3 regions of the Hymenobacter sp. B1770 genome follow, and region 3 is predicted to be linked to each of the others. Evidence: riboswitches for the same ligand, from Rfam matches in the RefSeq annotation. Region 3 holds a riboswitch; each other region holds the start of a gene.

Region 1 (5,337 bases), on a different contig from region 3:
GGGCGCCCAGAATGGCTAATTCATGCCGGCCAAACTCTCCCATATCGGGCCGAGCAAGTGCAGCGTGTTTGGTACGTTTTACGCTCGAGATTCTATGACTGTCCATGGCGGAATTTACAAATTTTCGGCACGATGAAAGTCCTGCTTGCCACCGGTTTTTTCCACAAGCTGCACGCTATCGATGGTAATGTCGTGCGAAAAGGCCTTGCACATGTCGTAGATGGTGAGGGCGGCCACGGTGGCGCCGGTTAGGGCTTCCATCTCCACGCCAGTGCGGCCTGTGACTATGGCCGTGCACTCCACGCGCAGGGCGTCGGGGCCGTCGGGCTCGATGGTGACTTTGCAATCATCGAGCCCCAGCGGGTGGCACAGCGGAATGAGCTCCGAGGTACGCTTGGCGCCCATAATGCCCGCCAGGATGGCCGTATGAATAACCGGGCCTTTGTGCGAAGGCATTTCGCCGGCCTGCACGCGGGCCATCAAGTCGGCGCCGAGCACAACGCGGCAGCGGGCGCGAGCCACGCGGCGAGTGGGTGGTTTGGCCCCCACATCGACCATGGTGGGCTGATTGGCGGCGTTGACGTGGGTAAAATTCTTGGTTAGCATAGAGTGTAGAGACGCATATTTGTGCCTAATCGTTGAACGAATAGCTCGTATAACAGCAACTGCGGTCACAAGGGTATTGATAGCTAACTCCTGCCACAGATTGTTTGACAAAAAAGAGCATCAGCAGCAGCTGTGCTTTTGCCTGTCACATCGTTCAGCGAAGACGCAAATATGCGTCTCTACTTTTTTTTGCGCCTTATGCTCACCGTTACCGAAGCCTTTGCCCGCGTGCTCGCCACCGCCTGCCCGCTCCCCCCAGAAACGGTGCCCTTGCCCCAAGCAGCCGGACGCGTCCTAGCTGAAAGCCTCACAGCTGACCGCGATTTTCCGCCCTTTAGTCGGGTGGCCATGGATGGCATCGCTGTGGTGCACGCCGCCTGGGCGGGCGGCCAGACGGAATTCGCCATCGAGCACACCCAATACGCCGGCGCACCGCCCCAGCCTCTGCTCAATGCTCAGGCGGCTGTGGAAGTGATGACCGGCGCGGTGCTGCCGCCCGGCACCGACGTGGTGATTCGCTACGAGGATATTCAGCTGGAAAATAACCGCGCCACCATTCAAATTCCACCGCCCAATGCCCCCGGCGTCAACATTCACCGCCAAGCCGCCGACCGGCGCTTGGGCGATGTGTTACTCGCGCCCGGCACCCGCCTGGGCCCCGCCGAGCTGGCCGTGGCCGCCACCATCGGCGCGGCCGAAATAAGCGTAACCCGCGCCGCCCGAGTGGCCGTCGTAAGCACCGGCGATGAACTGGTGGGCATCAGCGAAACGCCCTTGCCGCACCAGATTCGACGTTCCAACGCCTATGCGCTCCAGGCCTTGTTTGCTCAAGCCGGCGCCGAGGTGGCCCTGTTTCACCTCACCGATGAGCTGGCCTCCTTGCGCCAGGTCCTGGCCAATATTCTGGGCGCCGGCTTTGATGCGGTGGTGCTGAGCGGCGCCGTGAGCAAGGGCCGCGCCGACCACCTGCCTGGCCTGCTGCGCGAGCTGGAAGTGGTCGAAATCTTCCACGAAGTAAACCAGCGCCCTGGCAAGCCCATGTGGTTTGGGGCGCGGGCGGCGGGGCCGGTGGTGTTTGGCCTGCCCGGCAACCCGGTTTCGACCTTTCTGACGGCCTGCCGGTACGTGCGGCCCTGGCTGTGCGCCTGCATGCAGCCCACCGCTGCCGCAAAAACCGGCGCGGCGATTGATGCCCCCGCGCCGGCGGTGCTCACCGTTGACATTGTTTTTAAGCCCCAGCTGGCTCATTTTGTGCCCGTGCGGCTTACAGTGGATGCGGAAGGGCGGCGCCTGGCCACTCCCTTACGAGTAGGTGGCTCTGGAGATTTGGCAGGGCTCGTGGGCGCTACCGCCTTTTTGGAGCTGCCACCGGAGCCAGTGGAGTTTCCGGCAGGCAGCGTTTGGCCGACTTGGTCGCTGTAGCGCCTGCAAATGGGCAGAATCACTGCCGATTTGCAGGCGCTATGTAAATGGAGCAGCGACACGTTTTTTGGCACCAATAAACAGCTGGCTGCTACGGCACAATAACGATTTTGCCCGTGGTGTGGTGCGTGTCAATCTGAGTGAATGCCTCAGCCGTCTGGTCCAGCGAGTATGTCTGGCTCACGTTCACTCTCAGCTTGTCGGCATCGGCTAGTTCGCGCAACGCATCCAGCTGCACGGCGTTGGGCTCGACAAAAACGTAGTGAAACCGGATGCCGGCGTCCAGTCCCTGGCCGTTGTGCAGAATGGAAACCAGGGCACCGCCCGGCTTCAGCGCCGATAAACTCTGCGTGAGCGTTTCGCCGCTGATGCAATCATAAATCAGGTCTACGCCAGCGGGCACCAACGCTTTCACAGCCTCGCCCACGGCACCTTGCTTGTAATCGACAGTGAAATCAGCACCCAGCTCTTTCATGTAGGCGAAATTCTTCTCGCTGGCTACCGCTACCACCGTTGCGCCCTGGTGCTTGGCCAGTTGAATGGCGAAGCTACCCACCCCACCTGAGGCGCCTAGGATGAGCACGGTTTGGCCGGCTTGCAGCTGGCCAGCATCAAACAACGACTGGTAGGCCGTGAGACCGGCCAGCGGAATACCAGCCGCCTGCTCCCAGCTCAGGCTGCTGGGGCGCCGCGCCAGGTAGCTTTCGGGCAGCACCAGGTATTCGGCAAAGGTGCCGTGCTGTACTGTGGGGCGGCGGGCGTAGGCATATACTTCATCGCCCACGGCAAAGCGGCGGGCGCTGTGGCCCCTCTCTTCTACCACGCCGGCTACGTCCCAACCCGGAACCAGGGGGAATTCATAGGGAAGTATTTGCTGCAGATACCCGGCCCGAATTGCCGAGTCGACAGGGTTGACACCGGCTGCTTTTACCCGTACCAGTACTTCTCCCTCTCTTACCTCGGGAACGTCGAGGTTATTTATCTGGATTTTATCCACTCCGCCAAACTCTGTATAGAAGGCAGCTTTCATTTGTTTTACCATGGTTGGTATTGCTTCAACCTTGTTTACAAAAAACCAAAAAAGAACGTCATGCTGCGCTACGTTCTATACGCGTTGCATGACTGCTGAATACTTTATTCAGGGACAAACCCTTGTATAGGCAAGCTTGTACTAAACTGCTATCGGGCCCTTAGGTTGCGAAGGTGCACCATGCGAATTCGCGGAAGCGGCTGTATCTTCGTCCTACGCTGCTATCCAGAAAGACCGAGGGACCGGGCCCGATGACGTCTTGGCAACCTACCTAGAGTAGGTGCCAACTCCCGTTTCACCTCCTTTTGGGTGAAAGAAGATGACAGCCGGAACCGAACAGCACTGTTCGGGTTTCTTTCTGGATACGCGCTACTTGCCCGTTACTCAATCCGAAAGAAATGCCCACTGCCATCCTTGCCGCTCCTTCTCCTCTTCCCGACCTGCTCCGCCAGCGCCTGCTGATTCTCGACGGCGCCATGGGCACCATGATACAGCGCCACCCGCTGACCGAGGAAGACTTTCGCGGTACCCGGTTCGCTGACCACCCCAAGCCGCTGCGGGGCAACAACGACCTGCTCAGCCTCACGCGGCCGGACATCATTAAGGGCATCCACGCCGAGTACTTCGCCGCCGGGGCCGACATGGTGGAAACCAATACCTTCTCGGGTACCACCATCGCGCAGGCAGACTACGGGCTGGAGCACGTGGTATATGAGTTGAACTACGAGTCGGCGCGCTTGGCGCGTGAAGCGGCTGACGAGTACTCTACCCCCGATAAGCCGCGCTTTGTGGCCGGCGCCGTGGGCCCCACCAACCGCACCGCATCGCTCTCGCCCGACGTGAACCGCCCCGGTTTCCGCGCCGTGACCTTCGACGAATTGGCCACCGCCTACCTGGAGCAAGTGCGTGGCCTTGTGGACGGCGGCGTGGACACGCTGCTCATCGAAACCATCTTCGACACGCTGAACGCCAAGGCGGCACTTTATGCCGTGCAGAAGTTTTTCGACGAAGGCGGCCGCCAGGTGCCGCTCATGATTTCCGGCACCATCACCGATGCCTCGGGCCGCACGCTGTCGGGCCAGACGGTGGAAGCCTTCTGGAACTCCATCAGCCACCTGCCACTGCTGAGCGTGGGCCTGAACTGCGCCCTCGGCGCCAACCAGCTCAAACAGTACGTGGAAGAGCTCAGCCGCATTTCCGACGTGCACATTTCGGCTTACCCTAATGCCGGTTTGCCCAATGCGTTTGGCGGCTACGATGAGTCGGCGCAGGAATTTGCGGCGTTGGTCGAAGATTATTTGAAGGACGGCATTGTGACGGTGGTAGGCGGCTGTTGTGGTACCACGCCCCAGCACATTGCCGAGCTCAGCAAGCTGGCCGAGCGGTACCAGCCGCGCCCACTGCCAACCGAAATTCCGCGGGCCACGCACCTGAGCGGCTTGGAGCCCTTTGCCATCAAGCCCGAAAGCTTGTTTGTAAACGTGGGCGAGCGCTGCAACGTGACCGGCTCCCGTGCCTTCGCCCGGCTCATCCGCACCGGTGCCTACGAGGAAGCACTGGCCGTGGCCCGCGTGCAAGTGGAGGAAGGCGCCCAGGTACTCGACATCAACATGGACGAAGGCATGCTCGACTCTGAGCAGGCCATGACCACTTTCCTGCACCTCATTGCCTCGGAGCCCGATATTTCGCGGGTGCCGCTGATGATAGACTCCTCAAAATGGAGCGTGCTGGAAGCGGGCCTGAAGTGCGTGCAGGGCAAAAGCATTGTCAATTCCATCTCGCTGAAAGAAGGGCCGGAGGTGTTTTTGCAGCGGGCCCGCACGGTGCGCCAGTACGGCGCGGCCATGGTGGTGATGGCCTTCGACGAGGACGGCCAGGCCGACACGCTCGAGCGCCGCAAGGAAATCTGCCAGCGCAGCTATGACCTGCTGATGAGCATCGACTTTCCGGCCACGGACATCATTTTTGACCCCAACATCCTCATCGTCGGTACCGGCATGGAGGAGCACCGCAACTACGCCATCGACTTTATTGAGTCGGTGCGCTGGATTAAGCAGAATCTGCCCGGCGCGCTCACCAGCGGCGGCGTGTCGAACATTTCGTTCTCCTTCCGCGGCAACGACGTGGTGCGCGAGGCTATGCACGCGGCCTTTCTGTACCACGCCATCCAAGCGGGGCTGGACATGGGCATTGTGAACCCCAACCAGCTCGCGGTATACGACGAAGTGCCCAAAGACCTGCTGGAGTTGGTAGAAGACGTGCTCCTCAACCGCCGCCCA
Region 2 (5,337 bases), on a different contig from region 3:
GTACAGCCAGAACGAGTAGAGCGGGGCACCCTCTTCCAACCGGAAAATATCGCGCGAGCCCGTGGTGATGGGGGCCGCCAACTTTTCAATCTTGTTCACGTTGCGGGCCACGTTGAAGGTGGTGTTCCACTGCACGGCGGTGGTTTTGGGTAGCCAGCTAGCGGTAAGTTGTACTTCGATGCCCTTGTTGCTCACAGCGCCGAAGTTTTCTACTACCGAGGAGAAGCCGGTTTTGCGCGGCACCGGCACGTTCAGCAGCAGGCCTGAGGTGTACTTGTCGTAATAATTAAGCTCCAGCAGCAAGTGGTTTTGCAGCACCGCCGCGTCGAGGCCCACGTTCCACTGCTGGGTCGATTCCCAGCTCAGGTTGGGGTTGGCAAGCTGCAGCGGGGCCGTGCCCGGCAGGTCGAGGTAGTTGGCTCCACCCTGCACCAGGCCCAAGGATGCGAAGTCACTGATGCCGGCCTGGTTGCCCGTACGGCCTAAGCTGCCGCGCAGCTTCAGCTCCTGGAAAATATTCAAATCTTGAATGAAGCTTTCTTCGCCCAGGCGCCAGCCCAGGCCCACAGCCGGAAAATAGCCCCAGCGGTTGTCGCGCCCGAAGCGGGATGAGGCATCGGCACGCACGCTTACATCGGCGGTGTAGCGCTCCTTAAAGGAATAAGTGGCTTTGCCGAAAAACGAAACAAGCCCAGCCTGTGAGCGCGCCGAAGAACCCGTTTGGGTAGCGGCCGAAGCAATGGTGGTCAAGTCATTGCCGGGAAACTGCTGCCCCGCCAGGCTGGTCCGCTGGAAGGTGTTTTGCTGCAGCGTATTGCCCACCAGGGCTTGCAGCGAGTGGTTTTCACCAAAGTTGACGTTGTAATTCAGCGTCTGCTCGTTGAGCAAGGTGATGTCGCGTGACAGAAACGAGGACGCCGTGCCCCGGGGCTGACCAGCCAGTATCAGGGTGTTGTTGAAGTTGTTCTCGTACATGTCGTTGAAGTCGATGCTCCAACTGCTGCGCAGGGTCAGGTTCTTGAGCAGCGCATACTGCCCGTACACATTGGAGATGACGCGCGAGCCCACAGCGTCATTGTTCAGGTTGTTGATGAGGGCTAGGTGGTTGTCGAACGAACCGTATTTGGCATAGCTGCCATCGGGGTTGTAAATCGGCAGATTGGTGCGCGGAAACAGAGCCGAGTTGATGACGCCCACGGGGTTGTTATCATTGCTGCTCACGTTGCGGTGGGTGCGGGCCAGCGCGGTGCTGGTGCCGATGCGCAACTTGTCCGTCACCGAGTTATCCAGGTTTACGCGCAAGCTAAACCGGTTGAAGGCGCTGGGCCGGGCGATGGATTCCTGGGAGAAGTACCCCGCCCCTATGTAAAACTGGGTTTTGGCTGAGCCCCCGGCTGCCGACAGCTCGTAGCTGTGCGTTTGGGCCGTGCGGAAAACGTCGCTGAGTCGGTCGTAAGTCTGCTGTTCTTCTGGTAGGCCCCGGCCGCCAGCCGCCTTGGCGCGGAAAGGCAGCTGCGAAGGGTTGCCGCCGTCGTTCAAAAACCGCTCATTTTCCAACGCTGCCAGCTCTGGCCCGGTCACCAGGCTGTACTGCTTCGCCGCCTTCGACAGCGCGTGGTAGGTGTTGAAGGTGATGCTGGTTTTGTCGCCGGCTTTGCCACGCTTGGTGGTGATGAGCACAACCCCATTGGCGCCCCGCGAGCCGTAGATGGCGGTGGCGTTGGCATCCTTAAGAATCTCAATGCTCTCGATGTCCTGCGGGTTCAGGTCGGCCAATGGGTTGGCGGATACCTGGTTGCCCAACCCCGTAGCAATGAGATTGGTGTTGTTGATGAACACGCCATCGACCACATAGAGTGGGTCGTTGCTGGCATTCACAGAGTTGCTGCCCCGTATGCGGATGAAAATGCCGCCGCCCGGTACTCCCGAATTGGCCGATACCTGCACGCCAGGCGCCTTGCCCTGCAACAGCTGGTCGGGGCTGGCGGCGGGAATGTCCTTGAGCGCATCGCCCTTCACGGAGCTAATGGCGCTGGTGAGCGTTTTGCGGTTTTGCTCGCTGTAGCCCGTCACTACTACTTCGGCGAGCTGCTGCAAGTCTGGGGCAAGGTCAATGGCGAGTGGCGTGCTGCCAGCTTGCACTTCCTTTTTGGCATAGCCTACGTAGCTGAAAATGAGTGCAGAGCCTGCCGAAACGTGCAGCGCAAATTGGCCATTCGCGTCGGTGGTAGTGCCGGCACTGCTGCCCTTGGCCATCACCGTAACACCGGGCAAAGGCGTATGGCTGGAGGCGTCAGTAACAATGCCGCTCACTTGCGGCCCGCCTTCCGACTGTGCGTAGCTGGTGGCGGTGGCCCCTCCCCAGAGCAGGGTAATCAGCACCCGCCGAAGCGTATTTGGTTTCATCAGATTTATAAGTTGGGGGTGGTGGGTCCCGCGCTGCCAGCCGTCACGTAGTGGCGACGCGGAAGAGACCCGAGAGGATTAAGGGGAATAGAAAGGGTCGCTGGCTTCCAGCGCCTTCTCTCCCGAGCAGGAGACAGAAGGCAGCCTTAGCAGCATTCCGCTGCTGGGCCGGGCTGCCATTGGTGCACAGCGGCGCTCGGCCCAAAGCCGCAGAATTACCCGGAAAAAGAAAGAATTGACCTGCGCCTGCCACCTGGCAGACACTAACACGTTGGCCCGCAGCCGCAAACGGCCAGAACAAACGTGCGCGACCCCGCTGCTACTTTGCTGCGGTAGTCACTACGGCCGGTGAGGAATCTAAAAGCTTACTAAGCCCAACATCCCCGACCGGCCCGCCGCATACACGCGGCTGCGCTCGACGCACAACAACACTGCTTTGCAGCAAGTGAGGTGGTTGGTGAAATGCGGAGGGGACGTAATAAGTCCATGGCTTTTGTTTTTATATGGTCAGGACTTGGCACCGTTTCGGGGCGGATGCCCCGTTGGTTGCCGGCGTTTCGTCGAGCCTGTCTCTCCACGCCTCTGTATAAAAACAACCCTTTGGTTGGAAGGAATTGTGGGACAAATGTAAAGGAGCTTTTTTTAGAATTGCTCATTACAGGCCCGAATTTTATTCAAATCCTAGAATAATCTAGTCGTTAAACCAGTATTCAAATACCCGCTAAACATGAATAAAAAGGGCATTTCAAACGATATTGTTTGCCTGGGATTAAGGACATTAAAGTCTTCCCTAAACCCGGAATTTTGCAATTATTTTTTTATTGTGTTTAAGCACTGCCACCCAGTGTTTCTCACGATTTCCCTTTGCTTTGGTATTAGCCAAGCACCTGGCCGCTCAACTTTAGCTCCTGGCGGGCATCGTAGTAGCACTGCAGAATGGAGTCCATCGGGGCGGTGCCGGCAGCTACGGCCTGCACGCGAGCTCGGTACTCGGGGGCCAGCAAGCGCAGCAGCGGCTGCGCTACCCCGGTGAAATGCTGAAAGGCATCCAGCAGCTGCGCGTTTCATTCAGCATGGTAATTCAGCAAATCGTCGGGCAATACCTGGGTGCGGGCACAGCCCGGCTCGGGCACGCAGTAGAACGGCTCGCTGGGATTGAGGTACCCGTAGTCGTCGGTCAATTCCTCACCAAGAAAACTGTCGCGCACGGCCAACTCGCAGTCGTAGGCGGTGCTCATGCAGCTCGAGCGAAAGCTGTAATTGACAAAACGGGCATGGTCGCCGCAGAGCGCATAGTTCCCGTGGTGGTCGCGGTAACAATACTTATCCAGAAATACTCTTTGGAGTGGGTCCATCCTTTCAAAGCATGGCGGCGAAATAATTTGGTCCAAAGAGTCGAATATCCAAGCGATAGTGCCCTTGGGAATAAGCTTGGTGGCGACCACGCCTAAGCCGATTTCGGGGCTGATGAAGCGCAATTCGGTGTCAGGATGAATCATGTGAATTTGGCCGATAAAGGAGGTGGCAATGTTAGAAAAAACGGGCACCAAACAAAGCAGAACAGCGCACTAGCGGCCTACTGCCCTACTTTTGCCAGCACACCCCACCCCACCCCCATGGCTACCTCCCCGAACTCGCCTGCACTTCGCTCTTGGATTGACATTCCGCCCGGCAACGACTTTCCTATCCAAAACCTCCCCTTTGGGGTGTTCGAAACCGACGAGCGGGGGCCGCACCTGGCAGTGGCCATCGGCGGCTATGTGCTCGACCTTTATGCTGCCAGCCAGTACGGCTTTTTTGAGGACCTGACCGAGTTGGGGGAAGCCCAGCCCAAGGTGTTTCGCCGGCGTTCCCTCAACGCCTTCTTGCGGCTGGGTCGCCCCGCGTGGCGCGCTGTGCGCCAGCGTGTGAGTGAGCTGCTGCGCCACGATGCCCCCGAGCTGCGCGACAACGAAGAAGCCATGCGCAGCTGCCTATTGCGCCAAACCGAAGTGCGCATGCTCCGGCCCGTGAAGCCCAACAACTACACCGACTTTTACAGCAGCATCGAACACGCCACCAACGTGGGCACCATGTTCCGCGACCCCGCCAATGCCCTGCTGCCCAACTGGCGCCACCTGCCCATTGGCTACCACGGCCGCACCAGCAGCATAGTGGTATCAGGCACCCCCATCCGTCGCCCCAACGGCCAGCGCAAGGCTCCCGACGAAACGACCCCCACATTTGGCCCTAGCCGCCAGCTCGACTTTGAGCTGGAAATGGCCTTCGTGGTGGGCACCGGCACCGCCCTGGGCAGCACAGTGCCAATTGACGCAGCTGAAGACCACATTTTTGGCCTCTGCCTGTTCAACGACTGGAGTGCCCGCGACCTGCAAAGCTGGGAATACGTGCCCCTGGGCCCGTTCCTGGGCAAGAACTTTGGCAGCAGTCTGGCCCCGTGGGTGGTCACGCTCGATGCCCTGGAGCCCTTCCGCATGGCGGGCCCTGTGCAGGAGCCCACGCCCCTGCCCTACCTAAACCACGGCGGTGAGCACAACTTCGACATCAACCTCGAAGTAGGCCTTGCGCCGGCGGGCGGCCCCGAAACCACCATCAGCCGTTCCAATTTCAGCCTAATGTACTGGAGCATGGCCCAGCAGCTCACCCACCACGCTTCCAACGGCTGTAACCTCGAAGCTGGCGACCTCTACGCGTCCGGCACCATCAGCGGCACGACGCCCGACTCGCTGGGCTCGATGCTGGAGCTGGCGTGGCGTGGCACCCGTCCCGTGCCCCTGGCCGACGGCTCAGAGCGCAAATTTCTGCTTGATGGCGACACCGTAACCATGCGCGGCTACGCTGAGAAAGATGGCGTGCGCATTGGGTTTGGGGAAGTGCGCGGCGCCATTCTTCCGGCTGAATAGGGCAAGGGTGCGCCAAGCAGAACGAGGT
Region 3 (5,337 bases):
CTGGTGGTACTGGTAGCCGGGGCTGGGCTTTATCCGCACGAGGCGCTGCAAACCGGCTTTGTGGCCACGCTGCGGGTAGCGTTTGGGGTGAGCTATATTTTTGTGATGCTCTACGCGGGCCTCATGCTCTACGCCATTTTCGTAAATCCGCGCTCGGTGCGGCGGCTGCTGGTGCGGCTGTTTTCGCTTCGGCTGCTGCGGCGCTGGCGGCGCAAAGCCTACCGCCACGGCCAGGAAATGGTGCGGGCCTCGATGCAGCTGCGCGGCAACGGCCCCCGCTACTGGTGGCAGGCGGCGGCGAGCACGGCCTTCGTCTGGACGGCCCGCTACGCCATTATTGGCTGCCTCATTGCGGCGTTTGTGCCCATGGGTGCGGGCACTTTCCTGTTCATCTTTGCCCGCAACATCACCTACAAAGTCATCCTGCTGCTGGCCATCACACCTGGCGGCGCGGGCATTGCCGAGGGCGCGTTTCCCACCTTCTTTGGCAGCTTCATCGGCACCGCTACCATGACCAGCTTCATGGTGCTGCTGTATCGGGTCGTGACATACTACCTGTATCTGGTGCTGGGTATGATTTTTTTACCGCGCTGGGTGACGCGGGTGTTCATCAAGCAGCCCGCTGCCACAGCCAAGGTTTAGCAACCTACAAGGGCAGCAGCATTGGTATCGATGGCAGAGGAGGAGAGTATTTCTGTTCTTATTCTGCCGTACTTGAACATCTTCATTCGGCACAAAAAAAGCCCCGTGCCATTGCGGCACGGGGCTTTTTCTTACGCTAAAAACCTTTTTAATCAGCTTCCAACATCAGCGCGGCGCCGTCGGCCGACTTCAGCGTGAGCTTGTCGTCGGTGAGCGTTTCCACGGTAAAAGTATTGCTGGTGGCTGAGCCATCGGGGGTCATGGTAATGGTTTTGCCCGCCTGGTCAAAGGTGTATTTTCCCGAGATAGCCCCAGTGGCACCGGTCATGTTGTAAGTGCCATTTGCAAAAATGCGCAGTTCTTCTTGCTTTTGCGCTGAGGTTTGCTTCACTTTGTCGCCGGTACTGTCAAGCTCTTTAGCAGTTTTCCATACCTTGCTGTCGGTGCCGTACAACATATTTACTCCTTCTACCTTGCCCTTATCGCTGCCACAAGCAACAGTAAACAACGATAGGAGCATCAACAGGCTAGCGAAATAACGAAGCGAAAAAAGCGAGTGAGATTTCATGAGAATAAGCAAAATGGTGAAATGAAGGAACAAGCCGCGCAATAGCGGGCTCGTCGGCTTACGGGTGGCACGCAAAAGGGTTTAGAGCGAAACCCCCCTTGAGCTTGCCCGTATATGTGCCGTGTCGGCTAGCCTTCAGGCAAGCCGCCTTATTTTATTTTTCATCAAATTGAAACTTTCCATGGGACTCTTTGATTTTCTCAGCGACAAAGGCGAGCAAAAGCCCGTAGAGCCCGCTGCAAACCCGGCTGCTGGCGGAACCGATTTTTTCGGCAACAACAGCAATCCGGCTGCTACTGGTAACTCGTACACCGTGGTAAGCGGTGACTCGCTTTCAAAAATTGCTAAAAACCACTACGGCGATGCCGCGAAGTGGCCAAAGATATACGAGGCCAACAAGGCCATCATCGGCAACAACCCTGACCTGATTGAAGTCGGCCAGGTGTTGACCCTACCTAGTCTCTAGGTACTTTTTTGCAGAAAAAAGGTGAGAAAAGCCACTCTGTTTCAGGGTGGCTTTTTTGTGCTTGAAAGGTTTGAAAGTGCTGGCTCGAAGCGGTTGGCTAGGTAGTGTCATTCAATTTTTGCACGCTGAATGCTTCGCTTGGCGGGGTACTCAAAATTATTTTTCTTGGCAAGTGCTTGCCCATAAAAAAATTTCTCGCGTACATTTGGCTCACCAACAACAAGGTACTCCTCCGCTCGCGGCGGGGAAGTTTTAAGTTTTATACAGAAGCGGCGAGAGAATAGGCTCCGTGACCCGCTGGCAACCTTCGACCGCGCGAAAGGTGCCAATTCCTACCCGCTCCGGCTCAGGCCGGGGAGGGGCATATGAATCGAGTGCCATGGAAAACCTCCTTACCTCCGCTTATTTAGTCCCGAATGCTCCGGCCGCTTTGCGTGCTCTGGCTTCGGGCTTTGTCGTTGTGGCCCCTAGCGGCTACGGCGTGTCATCGTGCCCGGCACGAATGCGAATGTGCTGTTGGTGCCCGTGTTGTTGCTAAGCTGATACCGGCTTAGACAACCCTTCCCCTCCTTCTGATTTTTTTGGTGGCCCTTTGTGCTCGCTGCTGGCTTTTTGGGCCAAGGCAGCCGGTTGGGGCCGCATCTTCAGCACGGGCCATTGGGGCTTCACTGCGCTTACAAACCGCCTTTTCAGACCGTTTTGCGCTCTTTACCTATCATTTTCTAACTTTTCACCTTCAAACGTACCCGCATTATGTCTGCTTCCCCTTTGCATTTCGAAACGCTGCAACTCCACGCCGGCCAGCAGCCCGACCCGACCACCGGTGCCCGCGCAGTGCCGCTGTTCCAAACCACTTCTTACGTATTTAAGAGCGCCGAGCATGGCGCCAACCTATTTGCCCTAAAGGAGTTCGGCAACATCTACACCCGCCTGATGAACCCGACCACCGACGTGTTTGAGCAACGCGTAGCGGCCCTCGAAGGTGGCGTGGCCGCCCTCGCCACTGGCTCGGGCCAGGCGGCCCAGTTTATTGCCCTCAACAACATTCTGCAAGCCGGCGACAACTTCGTGAGCACGGCCTACCTATACGGCGGCACCTACAATCAATTCAAGGTGGCCTTCAAGCGCCTGGGCATTGAGGCGCGCTTTGCCGACGGCGACAACCCCGCCAGCTTTGAGGCGCTGATTGACGACAAGACCAAAGCCATTTACCTGGAAACCATCGGCAATCCCAGCTTCAGCGTACCCGATTTTGAGGCAATTGCGGCCATTGCCAACAAGCACGACCTGCCGCTTATTGTGGACAACACCTTTGGGGCGGGCGGGTACCTGTTTCGGCCCCTAGAACACGGTGCGCACATTGTGGTCGAGTCGGCCACGAAGTGGATTGGCGGCCACGGCACCAGCGTGGGCGGCGTGATTGTGGACGGCGGCACCTACGACTTCGGCAATGGCAAGTTCCCGCAGTTTACCGAGCCCAGCGAGGGTTACCACGGCTTGGTTTTCAACGACGTATTTGGCAAGGGCGGGCCTTTTGGCAACATTGCCTTCATCATTCGGGCCCGGGTAGAGGGGCTGCGCGACTTTGGCCCTGCCATCAGCCCGTTCAACTCCTGGCAGCTGCTCATTGGCCTCGAAACCCTAAGCCTGCGGGTAGACCGCACCGTGGAAAATGCGCTGAAGATTGCTACCTGGCTGGAGCAGCACCCACAGGTAGAAAGCGTGAACTATCCCGGCCTGGCCAGCAGCCCCTACCACGCTACGGCCCAGAAATACCTGAAGCGCGGCTTCGGCGGCGTGCTCAGCTTCCGGGTGAAGGGCAGCAAGGAAACGGCTACACAATTCATTGATAATCTGAAGCTCATCAGCCACCTGGCCAACGTGGGCGACGCCAAGACGCTGATTATTCAGCCCTCGGCCACCACGCACCAGCAGCTAAGCGAGGAAGAGCAGCTCGCCGCTGGCGTCACGCCCACTTCGCTGCGCCTGTCGCTGGGCATCGAGCATTTTGAGGACATTAAAGCCGATTTGCAGCAGGCATTCGATGCCATTGGCAACACGGCTGCGCTCCCTACAGCGGGTGTCGACGTTGAAGAGCCGGAGCTGGAGCACGCCCAGCCACTGGAAGTATAAGTCTTTCACCGCAGGAGCCGCAGAAGGGTTTCGCAGAGGGCGTTCTTCTGCGAAACCCTTCTGCGGCTCCTGCGGTGAAAAAAAGTCAGATCCACATGCACGACCATATTCTTCCCCTCCCCGACCTGCGCCTCGAAAGCGGGGAAACCCTGGCGGGCGCCCACGTGGCCTACCGCACCTGGGGCCAGCTAAACGCCGAGCGCGACAACGTGGTCTGGGTATGCCACGCCCTTACGGCCAATGCCGACGTGCTAAGCTGGTGGCCGGGCCTGGTAGGAACGGGCTGCTACTACGACCCGGCCGACTGGTTCATTGTGTGCGCCAACGTGCTGGGCTCCTGTTACGGCAGCACCAGCCCGCTCGACCCAGACCCAGCCACGGGCCTTCCGCGCTTCCAGCACTTCCCGCGCCTGACCATTCGGGACCTGGTGGCGGCCCACGAGGCCCTGCGCCAGGACCTGGATCTGACTGATATTCACACGCTGATTGGAGGCTCGCTAGGCGGGCAGCAGGCCCTGGAATGGGCCGTGCAACGCCCCGATTTGTTTGACCATCTGGTGGTAATTGCCACCAATGCCCGGCACTCGGCCTGGGGCATTGCCTTCAACGAAGCCCAGCGCCTGGCCATCGAAGCCGACCCAACTTACGCCGCCGGCCAGCCCGGCGGGGGCGACGACGGCCTGCGTGCCGCCCGGGCCATTGCCCTGCTCAGCTACCGCAGCTATTCGGCCTACGGCGAAACCCAGACCGACCCCGACGACGAGCTGCTGCGCGAGCACCGCGCCAGTGCCTACCAACGCTACCAGGGCAACAAGCTGGTGGCCCGCTTCGACGCCTACAGCTACGTGGCCCTGAGCCGCAGCATGGACACCCACAACCTAGGCCGCGGACGCGGCGGGGTACCAGCCGCTCTGCGCCGCATTGGGGCCCGTACGTTGGTGTTGGGCATTACCTCCGACGTGTTGTTTCCGCTCAGTGAGCAGCGGGAGCTGGCCAATCATATACCCGGCGCGATGTACGCCGAACTGGATTCGCGCTATGGGCACGACGGCTTTCTGCTGGAAACGGCGGCAATCACCCACTTTCTGGAGCTATTCTACGTGCCCACTTTTGCACACTAAACGCCGGAAGCTCTGCTGCACTACCTGGCCCGCGAGCAGCGCAGTTGGCTCCTCTTGTTTCTCGGACTAGCGGGAAACGTCCCTCCTGACCTACCAAAATTCAATTCGAATGGGGAGCTGCCCGGGAAACTTTAGCGAGTAAACCCCGGCTCTTAAAGCTCCGCGCAGCACCTCTACGTCGCGGACGTGGGGATTGATGGTTCGCACCACGCGACCGGTGACGTCGAGCAGCTGGGCCTCGACGGGCAGGGCCCACGCTGGGGGCAGCACAAGGCGGATGGCATCATCTGCGGGAATGGGGTAAGCCTGCGCGGCTGGCCCGGCCTTCGCAGCGCTTGGCGCAGCCGCCGTTATTACAGTGCCCGGCTGGGCCAGGCTAGGCCGCAGAAAGTCGCGCATGGTGCGAA

The links. A riboswitch is a leader RNA that binds a small molecule or an ion and turns the genes downstream of it on or off. The one in region 3 is predicted to bind S-adenosylmethionine.
Region 1: another riboswitch for S-adenosylmethionine. It lies ahead of metH (methionine synthase); the one in region 3 lies ahead of ACP7AJ_RS00240 (O-acetylhomoserine aminocarboxypropyltransferase/cysteine synthase family protein).
Region 2: another riboswitch for S-adenosylmethionine. It lies ahead of ACP7AJ_RS04905 (SusC/RagA family TonB-linked outer membrane protein); the one in region 3 lies ahead of ACP7AJ_RS00240 (O-acetylhomoserine aminocarboxypropyltransferase/cysteine synthase family protein).

Annotation. Positions count from the first base shown of each region.
Region 1 is NZ_JAFCUF010000005.1:272,108-277,444, reverse strand. It holds gene ACP7AJ_RS12450 (NTP transferase domain-containing protein) at 1-43, opposite strand, end outside; gene moaC (cyclic pyranopterin monophosphate synthase MoaC) at 115-606, opposite strand; gene ACP7AJ_RS12440 (molybdopterin molybdotransferase MoeA) at 805-2,028, shown strand; gene ACP7AJ_RS12435 (NADP-dependent oxidoreductase) at 2,120-3,058, opposite strand; SAM riboswitch class I at 3,277-3,384, shown strand; gene metH (methionine synthase) at 3,457-5,337, shown strand, end outside.
Region 2 is NZ_JAFCUF010000002.1:210,888-216,224, reverse strand. It holds gene ACP7AJ_RS04905 (SusC/RagA family TonB-linked outer membrane protein) at 1-2,406, opposite strand, end outside; SAM riboswitch class I at 2,903-2,999, opposite strand; gene ACP7AJ_RS04900 (hypothetical protein) at 3,282-3,410, opposite strand; gene ACP7AJ_RS04895 (SET domain-containing protein) at 3,471-3,953, opposite strand; gene fahA (fumarylacetoacetase) at 4,023-5,309, shown strand.
Region 3 is NZ_JAFCUF010000001.1:62,939-68,275, forward strand. It holds gene ACP7AJ_RS00225 (lysylphosphatidylglycerol synthase transmembrane domain-containing protein) at 1-642, shown strand, start outside; gene ACP7AJ_RS00230 (hypothetical protein) at 791-1,210, opposite strand; gene ACP7AJ_RS00235 (LysM peptidoglycan-binding domain-containing protein) at 1,392-1,676, shown strand; SAM riboswitch class I at 1,933-2,048, shown strand; gene ACP7AJ_RS00240 (O-acetylhomoserine aminocarboxypropyltransferase/cysteine synthase family protein) at 2,430-3,809, shown strand; gene ACP7AJ_RS00245 (homoserine O-acetyltransferase family protein) at 3,905-4,930, shown strand; gene ACP7AJ_RS00250 (hypothetical protein) at 5,021-5,337, opposite strand, start outside.